Regions from separate parts of the Bacillus sp. GW823-FHT06B01 genome, predicted to be linked through region 4. Evidence: predicted binding sites of a transcription regulator. Region 4 holds the regulator's gene; each other region holds the start of a gene.
The links. The regulator Rex, encoded in region 4, represses fermentation and respiration genes when NADH is low (regulators of the CRP and FNR family bind a similar motif). The targets are predictions, from matches to a motif close to TTGTGAAATATTTCACAA.
Positions count from the first base shown of each region.

Region 1: pflB (formate C-acetyltransferase) is a predicted target of Rex. The motif match lies at 1,220-1,237, and genes of this name have one in related genera.
Region 2: AC1Q8N_RS20945 (L-lactate dehydrogenase) is a predicted target of Rex. The motif match lies at 1,276-1,293, and genes of this name have one in related genera.
Region 3: AC1Q8N_RS06940 (L-lactate dehydrogenase) is a predicted target of Rex. The motif match lies at 1,049-1,066, and genes of this name have one in related genera.

Region 1 covers NZ_JBXAHR010000007.1:178,387-181,589, forward strand. Annotated here, with positions in the region: gene AC1Q8N_RS25575 (glycosyltransferase family 2 protein) at 1-1,008, shown strand, start outside; gene pflB (formate C-acetyltransferase) at 1,348-3,203, shown strand, end outside.
Region 2 covers NZ_JBXAHR010000004.1:485,137-488,339, forward strand. Annotated here, with positions in the region: gene AC1Q8N_RS20930 (CPBP family intramembrane glutamic endopeptidase) at 1-495, shown strand, start outside; gene AC1Q8N_RS20935 (hypothetical protein) at 642-827, shown strand; gene AC1Q8N_RS20940 (spore coat protein) at 841-1,089, shown strand; gene AC1Q8N_RS20945 (L-lactate dehydrogenase) at 1,385-2,335, shown strand; gene AC1Q8N_RS20950 (PTS sugar transporter subunit IIC) at 2,358-3,203, shown strand, end outside.
Region 3 covers NZ_JBXAHR010000002.1:1,098-4,300, forward strand. Annotated here, with positions in the region: gene AC1Q8N_RS06935 (anti sigma factor C-terminal domain-containing protein) at 1-765, shown strand, start outside; gene AC1Q8N_RS06940 (L-lactate dehydrogenase) at 1,183-2,127, shown strand; gene AC1Q8N_RS06945 (S8 family serine peptidase) at 2,454-3,203, opposite strand, start outside.
Region 4 covers NZ_JBXAHR010000015.1:3,820-7,022, forward strand. Annotated here, with positions in the region: gene AC1Q8N_RS28345 (ABC-F family ATP-binding cassette domain-containing protein) at 1-1,382, opposite strand, end outside; gene AC1Q8N_RS28350 (redox-sensing transcriptional repressor Rex) at 1,570-2,199, shown strand; gene AC1Q8N_RS28355 (YdiK family protein) at 2,226-2,420, opposite strand; gene AC1Q8N_RS28360 (CPBP family intramembrane glutamic endopeptidase) at 2,417-3,166, opposite strand.

The DNA of each region.
Region 1 (3,203 bases), on a different contig from region 4:
AAATGGAGAATTAGTCGTCATTGTGCAATTGACGTTATTACGCCAAATAAATTTCGGCCGGCCGAGCATGCTGCGTATGGCACGGGTCTTTCTCAATCTGAAAAACGGATGATAGGTGATCATATAGAAGCTGTAGCGGAGCGAATAGTAGGCACTGATGAGCGCGGAGGGTATTATGATGGAAATAGGAAAAGAGAGTGTGTCTATCATACTTTAAGTTTCGAAGATTTTTATCAAGGATGGGGCGTTACATCTAAGTTGTATAAAGGAAAACAATTATCGGTCATTATTCCTGTACAAGATGAAGAGAAAACAATTGGAAATGTTATAGAAGAGCTTCGCAAAATTGAACCTTTTGAAATTATCGTTGTTGTAAATGGTTCGTCTGATCAAACAGCAACGATTGCAAAAGACAAGGGAGCAACAACAATTGTATATAAAGAAGCACTTGGCAACGATGTGGGACGTTCACTTGGGACTTATTTCGCCAAAGGAGAAATTGTATTATTTATAGACGGTGATTTTGTTATTCCAGCTAGTGAGCTATATCCATTTACAAAAGCTATTGCAGATGGAATGGATGTCGCATTAAATGATCTAAATCATTATTTAGATTTAAGAGTACCGCTTCATCTTGTAACTGCATTTAAATATGCATTAAATTTAGCTTGTGATAGAAAAGATTTAGGAGTAGGATCTCTTATCGCTGTACCTAATGCGTTTAGCCAGAAGTGTTTGAAATCAATTGGGTATAGGTCTTTATTGTCACCTTGCGTAGCGCAAGTGAAAGCTATTCTTTCAGGATTCGAAATTGCGTGTGTAAGTCGTGTAGAGGTCGATAAGATGAACCGCATTCGTCCCAGTGAACATTTTGCAAAAATAGGTCATCCTCCAGCTGTCTTGCGAATTATAGGTGATCATATAGAAGGATTAGAGCAATTAATTGTATTAGAAGGTAGCCGTGGTGGATTCTATGATGGGAATAGAAAAAGAGATGTTTTAGAGTAGTAACAAAAAAAGTGTACAACATATGTACACTTTTTTGTTCTGTTATAAAAACTATAACAGATTAGGAGATAAGAGTATTACAGCTCTACAATGGGTATTTTTCTTATATTACAAAATAGGACTCGTATATAAGGATACCAAAAAAATACAATTAAGGAAAGGGTTAATTATAAAGACTTTCAAGTGAAGTTAACACTATGCATATAGTAGTTTGCTCAACATTTCACAAACATGTCACAACTATTTCGTTCACTTTAGCAAAAAAGTAGTATTCTAAGTGTGTAAGCTGTTATATAAAAAATCTTAGTCCTGTACTAATCAAAAATGGAGGAGATTAGGATGACTCAAGTATTAGAAAATGTTAAAAACGCATGGGAAAACTTTAAAGGTGAAAAATGGAAAGCAGAGATTGATGTTCGCGATTTCATTTTAAATAATGTAAACGTTTTCGAAGGGGACGAATCTTTCTTAGCGGGAGCAACTGAAGCAACGAAACAACTTTGGGATCAAGTAATGGATTTAACAACGAAAGAACGTGAAAATGGTGGCGTTCTTGATATGGATACAAAAATTGTTTCTTCTATTACATCACATGAACCAGGATATTTAAATAAAGATATTGAAAAAGTAGTCGGTTTCCAAACTGAAAAACCATTTAAACGTTCTTTACAACCATATGGTGGTATTCGTATGGCGGAACAAGCTTGTGAATCTTATGGATACGAAATGGATAAAGAGCTTAGTCGTATTTTTAGAGATTGGAGAAAAACTCATAACCAAGGTGTATTCGATGCTTATACACCAGAAATGAGAAATGCACGTAAATCAGGTGTAATTACTGGTCTTCCAGATGCATACGGACGTGGACGTATTATCGGTGACTACCGACGCGTAGCATTATATGGTATTGATCATTTAATTGAAGCGAAAAAAGTTGATTTGAATTTAACTGGCGGTGTAATGAGCGAAGATACAATGCGTTTACGCGAAGAGTTATCTGAGCAAATGCGTGCACTTCAAGAGTTAAAACAAATGGCTGCTTCTCATGGCTTTGATATTTCTAAGCCAGCAACAAACACACAAGAAGCATTCCAATGGTTATACTTCGCATATCTTGCAGCGATTAAAGAGCAAAATGGAGCTGCAATGAGTCTTGGACGTACTTCTACATTCTTAGATATTTATATTGAAAGAGATTTAGCAAATGGTACTTTAACAGAAGGAGAAGTACAAGAAATTGTGGATCACTTCATTATGAAATTACGTCTTGTGAAATTTGCAAGAACACCTGATTATAATGAATTATTCTCTGGTGACCCAACTTGGGTAACTGAGTCTATCGGTGGTATGGCATTAGATGGTCGTCCATTAGTAACAAAGAACTCATTCCGTTTCTTGCATACATTAGATAATTTAGGACCAGCTCCAGAACCAAACTTAACAGTTCTTTGGTCTAAACAATTACCGCAGAACTTTAAAAACTACTGTGCAAAAATGTCTATTAAAACATCAGCAATTCAATATGAAAATGATGACATTATGCGTACTGAATACGGCGATGACTACGGAATTGCTTGTTGTGTATCTGCAATGAGAATTGGTAAACAAATGCAGTTCTTCGGTGCACGTGCAAACTTAGCAAAAGCATTACTATATGCGATTAACGGTGGTAAAGATGAAAAATCTAAAGCACAAGTTGGTCCTGAGTACGCACCGATTACTTCTGAAGTATTAGATTATGAAGAAGTTATGCGTAAGTTTGATATGACAATGGAATGGTTAGCAGGTCTATATTTAAACACATTAAATGTTATTCATTACATGCATGATAAATATAGCTACGAACGTATTGAAATGGCACTTCATGATACAAATGTTCTTCGTACAATGGCAACAGGTATCGCGGGTCTATCAGTAGTAGCAGACTCTTTAAGTGCAATTAAACACGCAAAAGTAAAACCAATTCGTGATGAAAACGGTATTGCAGTTGACTTTGAAATCGAAGGAGATTTCCCTAAATACGGTAACAATGATGACCGTGTAGATGAAATCGCTGTAAATCTTGTAAAAACATTTATGAATAAACTTCGTAAACATAAAACATACAGAAATTCTGTTCATACAATGTCGATCTTAACAATCACATCTAACGTTGTATACGGTAAGAAAACTGGTAACACTCCAGATGGTCGCCG
Region 2 (3,203 bases), on a different contig from region 4:
TTATTAGCTTATAAACCAGTTCTTCATTTTATTAAATATATTTGGGATTTATCCGTTTTGAAGAATGGGAAGACATATTTATATCTATTAATTGGTTTTATTGTCATTGCGTTATCACAATATTTAATGTTACATGTGTTTAGTTTTGAAAGTGCAGCAGAACAAAAGAAACAATTAGGGAGTTTAGGGCTTCAAAATAGCATACAAAGTATTATATATGTGTTAAGTGTTGCTATCATTACACCGATTAAAGAAGAAATTCTATTTCGAGGTATTTTATATCGATTTTTAGAAAAGAAATATAATTTTTTAGTTGGTATCATTATTTCTTCCTTCATTTTTGGAATTCTTCATGGAGGTCTTCTAATTACGGCAACGATTATGGGAATGGTATTTGCAATGTTATACAAAAAGACGCAATCTATTATACCTAGTATTATTTTACACATTGTATGGAACTTACTTGTGAGTATAAGTATGATCGTATCTCTATAAAAATGAATACATAACTAGTATAAAAGATGAATGGCTTAGCTATTCATCTTTTATTTTGTATGCACGTGAAAAAGTTAATTTATGTATACAATCAAAAAATAGCTAAATACTAACAGTGAACGAATAAAGAAAGGTAGGAGTATTCTATGCAAAATTTAACAGAGCTTGAAGTAGAAAACTTACGTCATTTAATTGGTGGACACGCAACAATTATTAACAAGTTGGAGCAGTATGCACAGACGTGTACGGATCCACAACTGAAACAAATGCTACAAAAAGATGCACAAGATGCACGAAATACGAAACAGCAATTAATGACTTTCCTAGGATAGGAGGAAGAGAAAGATGAATGAAAAAGATATGGTAAATGATTATTTAGCAGGATTAAATGCAAGTTTAACAAGCTATGCAAATTATATTGCTCAGTCTGATAATGAACAGTTACACCAAACGTTAATTCAAATTCGTAATCAAGATGAAATGCGCCAACGTAATATGTATGAGTACGCAAAGCAAAAGAGTTATTACAAACCGGCAGCACCTGCTAACCCAATGATTGTACAGCAATTAAAAGGTCAATTAAGTGCGGAATAATGGGATGAAAAAACGAGCGAATGAAGTCGCTCGTTTTTTGTTTTGTCCCGCTATTTACTGGGCGGTAAAACCCCACTGATTAATGCTTCACTTTATATATGTCAATAAATACATAATAAATATTTTTCCAGTTGTAACAAATATGACGAAAATGGAATATAACAATTCACAAAAAGGACAAAAACTTTGTTCAATATTTCACAAAGTATCCATGGTTTCTATCGTGGGAATCTCTATAATTAGGGGTGTAAAGAACAAAAGAAATAGATTATATGATCAATTAGGAGAGATTGCTATGAAAAGACATACAAGAAAAATTGCAATTATCGGTACTGGATTAGTTGGATCAAGTTGTGCATATTCCATTGTCAATCAAGGCATTTGCGAAGAGCTATTATTAATTGATATAAATCATGAACGTGCAGTTGGGGAAGCAATGGATTTATCACATTGTATTAACTTTACAAATACAAGAACAAAAGTATATGCAGGAAGCTATGAAGACTGCAAAGATATGGACATTGTTATTATTACAGCAGGGCCAGCACCAAAACCAGGGCAAAGTCGCTTAGATACTTTAGGAGCGAGTGCGAAGATTATGGAAAGTGTTGTTAGTGGTGTAATGGAAAGTGGATTTGATGGTATTTTCTTACTTGCATCGAACCCAGTTGATATTATTACATATGAGGTGTGGAAATTATCTGGATTACCTAGAAATCGCGTAATCGGTACTGGTACATCACTAGATTCTTCTCGCTTAAGAACAATTTTATCTGAAATGTTACATGTAGATCCTCGTAGTATTCATGGGTATTCATTAGGAGAACATGGTGATTCTCAAATGGTTGCTTGGTCTCACGTAACTGTTGGTGGAAAGCCAATTCTGCAAATTTTAGAAGAGAAAAAAGACAAATTTGGTGAAATAGATTTAGATGAGATTGTTGAGAAGACTGCAAAAGCTGGCTGGGAAATTTATAAACGTAAAGGAACTACTTATTACGGAATCGGAAATTCTCTAGCATATATTGCAAGCTCAATCTTTAATGATGATCACCGTGTCATTGCTGTATCAGCCATTTTAGATGGTGAGTACGGTGAATATGATATTTGTACAGGAGTACCAGCTATTATTACTAGAGACGGTATAAGAGAAATTGTAGAACTCAATTTAACAGAGGATGAAGAATCTCGATTCGCAAAATCAAACGATATTTTACGTGATTATATGAAAACAATTGGTTACTAACTTATAGGAGAAGGTGAAACAAATGAAGGAATATATAATGTCTCGTGTATTTAAAGCATCTGCTGGAATCGCACAAGGTATTTTCGTATCCCTTGGAATTGGTTTACTAATCGAAAATATAGGAAGAATTGTTGATATTCCATTGCTGATTACAATCGGAGTTGTTGCAAAATCACTTATGGCACCAGCCATTGGTGCCGGAATTGCCTTTATGCTCGGTGCAAATGGTCTTGTAATCTTCTCGGCTATGGTAGCTGGAGCGATTGGTGCCGGATCCATTTCAATTACTGAAGCAGGTCTAATTATTAAAACAGGTGAGCCAATCGGTGCATTATTAACAGCGACTTTAGCTGTATATATTGGTAAACGTTTAAGTGGAAAAACTGCGTTAGATATGATGCTCGTTCCATTTGCGGCAATATTAGGTTCTGGTTTAGTTGGTATTTGGTTGTCTCATAATATTACTCCTGTGTTAAATACAGTTGGAGCATTCATTAAAGATAGCTCAGCTGGTAGCCCGTTCATCGCTTCTATCGTCATTGCAGTCGTTTGGGGACTATTACTTATCTCTCCCGCTTCATCAGCTGCGTTAGCGATCGCACTTAGCTTAGACGGTGTTGCAGGTGGTGCTGCTCTTGCAGGCTGCGTTGCTCAGTTTATCGGATTCTCTGTAATCTCAGCGAAAGAAAATAATTTAGGCGGCATATTAGCTCAAGCGCTTTGTACTCCGAAAGTGCAGTTGCCAAATATCACTAAAAATCCAATGATTCTCGTCCCAACTGTCGTCGCCAGTGCTATAGTTGGTCCAGTATCCGCATTAATTTTTCAACTAGAAGCAGGAAAAGAAATTGCAGGTCTTGGATTAAGT
Region 3 (3,203 bases), on a different contig from region 4:
GGCGTGGCAATTACTCCTAATGGTATATTTAAAAGCACAGTAGAGTATAAAACGTATAAAGTTATTGAAGGGAAACCTGTTAAGTGGGAGGATGAAGTGTATGAGTATAAAGTTTGGAATACATTTCGCCTAGTATCGAATGTAAATCCATTAACAATATCAGATAATGTTGTAATAGGAAATGAACATATTAATAAAACAAGTGAATTGTATAATAATCAAACGATGGAAAGAGAGATGCAATTTTATCTCCCATTTGCTTCATATAATAGTTATATAAATGATTTAGAGAAAATAAAAGATGAAAAGAAAGTAGCTGAATTGGCTATATCTTTTGATAAACCGTATAAGGTCTCCGAACTAAAAGACATGTTACCAGAAGGAGTTCATCCTGTTTGGTATTGGGTGGACACATATTATGATAAAAATTCGTATTATATTGATGATATGACTGAAAGTGCTTATAATGTGTACGGTTTTAAAGCAAAACCAGGTGATATTGAATTTGGAAATGGAACGGAAAAAGATTTCCTTTTAGCAATTCAAAATGGGCTGGAGCAAAAGGGAAAGTATTATGAGGAATATAAGCGTATATATGACTACCTAAAAGGAAAGAAAACAAAACCAAGTGAGCAGGATGTAAAAGTCATTGGAGTAGTTGTGACAGGAACGGCTGCGGATTTACAGAAGTTAAATGGTCAAAATTTCGTAAAAGCTGCTGTATTAGGAGCTACTGCGGAAAATAAAGAAAGAAGCTGTCTCTAATAGATGATCTATTGGAGACAGCTTCTTTATGTTGTCATTATTGTCGGGTTTTGTCGGTAAGTCGATATTCCTTGTCGAATCGTTGATATATTTTGAGTTACGGTCGATATATTCTAAAAATCGTTGATATATTTAAAGAATCGTCGATATAATTTCACTTACCGGTAAAAACGGAACAATTTCACGTTCACAATCTAAAGAAAACGCCTCCATTGAGATTGATTTCATACTTGATTTAATAACTTTACACTCTATGTGAAAAAGTTCACAAATAGGTCATAATTTGTGAAGTAATTCACAATAATACGTGCTACAATATGAATGTAAAGAAGTTAAACAACATTAAATTAGTATTTTAATTAATTACTTAAACAATCATAAAAAAATAGATGTGAACAATAGAGAGGGGAAATTACCATGAAAAAAGGTATCAATCGTGTAGTATTAGTAGGAACAGGAGCTGTAGGTTGTAGTTACGCTTACTCAATGATCAACCAAGGTGTAGCTGAAGAATTCGTATTAGTAGATGTTAATGAAGCAAAAGCAGAAGGGGAAGCAATGGATTTAAGCCATGCGGTACCATTCTCTCCATCACCAACAAAAGTTTGGAGCGGTAGCTATGCAGATTGTAAAGATGCAGATCTAGTTGTTATCACTGCTGGATTACCACAAAAGCCAGGTGAAACTCGTTTAGACTTAGTTGAGAAAAATACAAAGATCTTTAAACAAATCGTTCGCGGCATTATGGATAGCGGGTTCGATGGAATTTTCTTAATCGCTACAAACCCAGTTGATATTTTAACTTACGTAACTTGGAAAGAATCTGGTTTACCAAAAGAGCGTGTAATCGGTTCTGGTACTACTTTAGACTCTGCTCGTTTCCGTTACATGTTAGGTGACTACTTAGATGTAGATCCACGTAACGTTCATGCTTACATCGTTGGTGAGCACGGTGACACTGAACTTCCAGTATGGAGCCACGCTACTGTAGGTGTACAAAAGTTAGAAACAATCTTAGCTAACAACGAGCAGTACAAACAAGAAGACTTAGATAAAATCTTCGAAAATGTACGCGATGCAGCTTATCATATCATCGAACGTAAAGGTGCAACTTACTACGGAATCGGTATGTCACTACTTCGTGTAACTAAAGCAATCTTAAGCAACGAGAACAGCGTATTAACTGTATCGGCATACCTTGAAGGTCAATATGGTGAGAAAGATGCTTTCGTAGGTGTTCCAGCTGTTATTAACCGCGAAGGTGTACGTGAAATCGTAGAACTTGAGCTAAATGAAGAAGAAAAAGCGAAATTCGCTCATTCTGTAAAAGTATTAAAAGAAACAATGGCACCAGTACTATAATAATTGCTAAATAATTCAGAGGCGGGAAACTGCTTCCTACCTCTGAGTTTTTATATAATTTAATATAAATTCCTTTTCCGGTTTCCCTTGTATATCCCCAATATACCCCTTTTGCTGGATAAGGGTCGTTTATAGAAAAGAGCACTCTACTTTATATAGAGTGCTCTTTATTATCCCGCTATTTGCCGGGCAGTAAGATCCCCACCTCAAAATGCAGCGAAAGCAACGAAGTTAGTTTGGTGATCAACTGCTCGTAAAAGCCCGATTGGTGAGGGCTAATAATCAGTGGGGGATGAACACCCCCCACTGATTAAAGTTTCACTTTATCATTTTTTAGGTGTTAATCCTAATTTCTTTAAAATATCTGCCAGTGTACCGCTTTTTGATTTTTCAACAGGTATTTGTGATTTAGATGCATCCGGTCCTTTTTTCAAGAAGTTCTTTTCAACGAAACGAATATCTTTTTCGTCGACAATGCCATCTTTGTTAAGGTCGCCGTCTTTTACAGATAGTCCTTTTTTACCATAGTTGCTAGCGATAATTTCAGCATCTTTTATATCAATTACTTTATCTCCATTTACATCACCGGCAAGATTTTCATCAGGTCGTGCATAATAATATTGGCCAAGCAGCTTACCATCTTTTTCAGTACCTAATTTCGTTGTTAGTCGGCTTGTTAAATGCCCTGGAACCTCCACGTATAAGTTATAATCACGTTTATTAACAGGAAGTCCATTTAGTTTAAAGTAACCGTATTTATCAAGTGAGCCTTCAAACTTATGACGGTAAGAATCCGTTGCATATACTTTTACACCAAGCTTTGTATAATCGAATTTCTCATCTAAATATCCACGTTCATTTAAGAATGCACCAGGTTTAATATTTCCTTCTACTTTTGAGTTTAAAGACATAACTGAGAATGTTTGATCTTGAAGGACACGCATTCTATTTGGCTCTGATTCACCTTGTTTCCAGTAAGCAAACACTGCTAAATCTAATTGAGCATTTGCTTCATAAAATTCATCATTTTCTACTTTGAAAGTTACATCAATGAACGGGAAATCACCATCTAATCC
Region 4 (3,203 bases):
AGTTTTGCAAGAGCTAATCGAGCTTTTTGTCCACCACTAAGAGAAGATACTGGTTTTAGTACATCATCCCCTGTGAATAAGAAGTTACCTAATATCGTGCGAATTTCTTTTTCGGGCTGCAATGGATATTCATCCCATAACTCATTTAAAACTCGCTTAGAAGATGTTAAGTTTGCTTGTTCTTGATCATAATAACCAACAGATACATTGGATCCGAAAGAAACATCACCATTTAATAGTGGTAACTTATTCACAAGTGATTTTAATAATGTGGATTTCCCAATTCCGTTTGGACCAACTAAAGCAACGCTATCCCCGCGAGTTAAGCGCATAGTTACATGTTCAATAATCGGATCATCATCATAGCCGATAGTTGCATCCTTTACTTGTAAAACATCATTTCCACTTTGTTTTTCGATATCGAAGTGGAAGGATGCTGACTTAGAATCACCTAATGGTCTAGTCAATAATTCCATTCTATCTAATTGTTTACGACGGCTTTGAGCACGTTTTGTCGTAGATGCGCGCGCTATATTTTTTTGAACGAAATCCTCAAGCTTAGCGATTTCATCTTGTTGTTTTTCATAACGTTTCATGTCTTGCTCGTATAATGCTGATTTTAAGTCTAAATATTTACTGTAGTTACCAACAAATCGTCTGCTTTCTTTATTCGAAATTTCATATACTTGTGTAACGAGTTTATCTAAGAAATAACGGTCATGGGAAACGATTAGTATTGCGCCAGGATAGCCTTGTAAATATTGTTCAAGCCATGTTAACGTTTCGATGTCTAAATGGTTTGTAGGCTCGTCCAAAATAAGTAGGTCTGGTTTCGTTAATAATAATTTACCGAGAGCTAATCGTGTTTTTTGTCCACCGCTTAATGTAGAAATCGTCGTCTGGTGCGTTTCAACTGGGAAGCCAAGACCACTTAAAATCGAGCGAATATCTGCTTCATATTGATATCCACCTTGATCTTTATAATCTAATTGCAATTGGTCATAATCAGCTAATAATCTTTCATATGTAGCCTCGTTTGAAAAGTTTTCTTCTTTTCCCATTTCTTGCTCTAGCCTTCGAAGTTTTGTCTCCATTTGCTGCAAGTGTGTAAAGACGGTTAACATTTCATCCCAAATTGTTAAAGACGTTTCTAACCCGGTATTTTGAGCTAAATATCCGATTGAGACATCTTTTGGTTTTATAATTTCGCCACCATCATGAGATAGCTCACCAGCTATTATTTTTAATAGTGTAGATTTTCCGGCCCCATTTCGTCCGACTAATGCGATACGATCTTTCGTTTGAACTTCCAATTTTATGTTTGCAAGAATCGTTTCGGCACCGTATAATTTCGTAAGCGCGTTTACTTGTAATAAAATCAATGTTTTCACCTCAAATAATTTCTTAACTTTGCCATGTTTATATTTCTCAATCATACTAAAAATAGTGTATAGTTTAAAATAAAGAGAGAATACTTCTTCTCTTTATTATACAGGGAAATTCATGAGTGCTAAACTTCTGTATTTGATTCAAGTATATGAATAAAGATAGGAAGAGAGGAGAGGTTATATGGAGCAGCAAAAAATTCCACAGGCCACTGCCAAACGATTGCCTCTATACTATCGATTTATCCAAAACTTATCTCTTTCTGGTAAGCAACGTGTTTCATCAGCCGAATTGAGTGAAGCGGTAAAAGTTGATTCCGCAACGATTCGAAGAGATTTTTCATATTTTGGAGCGTTAGGGAAAAAAGGTTATGGATATAACGTAAATTATTTATTATCATTTTTCCGTGAAACACTCGACCAAGATGATATAACACGTGTAGCACTTATTGGAGTAGGTAATTTAGGGACCGCTTTCTTACATTATAATTTCACGAAAAACAATAATACAAAAATTGAAATGGCGTTTGATGTTAGTGAAGAGAAAGTCGGGACAGAAATCGGGGGCATTCCTGTATATCATTTAGATGAATTAGAAGAACGTTTATCAACTGATATACAAGTGGCAATATTAACAGTACCCGCTACAGTAGCACAATCTGTAGCAGATAGATTGGCAGAAACGAACGTGCATGGTATTTTAAATTTCACACCAGCGCGCTTAAATGTGTCAGATAATATAAGAATTCACCATATTGATTTAGCGGTAGAGTTACAAACACTTGTTTACTTTTTAAAGAATTATCCACAATAAAACGCAGAGGAAGCGACCTCTGCGTTTTATTGTTGTTTTTTCTTTGTGAATTTAACTAATATAAGGCGAAGTGCCAAATTAAAATCAATTGTTGCCATAACTGCAAATAGTATTGTCCACATATTCCAGATTGTATCTGTTACGTTCGTAATGGCGAAGCGTGTAAAGATACATCCTAGAAGGAAGTACAATGCAGCCATGAACAATGGTGAGTTCCTCATACTAAAAATCCTCCGATAAAGCCTTGCATTTTTTCAGCTTCTTTAATCATTTCTTGAATTTGTTCATTGCTCATTAAAACTTGAGCAACTGCAACTAATGTATTCATTGCAACATGAGCTGCGATAGGGACGATAATACGCTTCGTTTTTACATATAAAAAGGCGAATACGAGTCCCATAGAAGTGTATACCAATAAGTGAGTGAAATCAAAATGAATTGCTGCGAATACAAGAGAACTAATGATAGCAGCAATAAAGAAGTTAAATTTCTTATAAAGTGTACCAAATAAAATTTTTCTAAATACGATTTCTTCCAAAATAGGTCCTATTATAGAGATAACGATAAGGAACCAAGGTGTCGTTCTTGCGATATCCATAAGTCTTGCTGTATTTTCTGATCCAGGTTTAATTCCTAATACACGCATTTCTATCATACCGGCAATACTTTGTGAGAAAAATGCTAGGAAGAACCCGATAAAAATCCAACCAATCGTAGCTGGAACAGTAGAGCGCATTGTATCTAAACGTCTGTCACGAATATCTGTTCTAAGTAACCAAAGTACGATACATAATGCAATAAAGAAGCTAATGATTGCCCAGTGGCCAGTTATGAGTTGAAATTTCTCTTCTCTAGTAAATCCCCTGTTATCATAAAGTCCAGTTTTCAGAAGAAGTGGTAATCCAGCAATGGATGATAACTGCATTAAAATGTATGTAACGATAACCCACCAATATTGTTTTTTCAAATGGTTTAACCATCCTTTCTAACTCTAGTGTATGAGA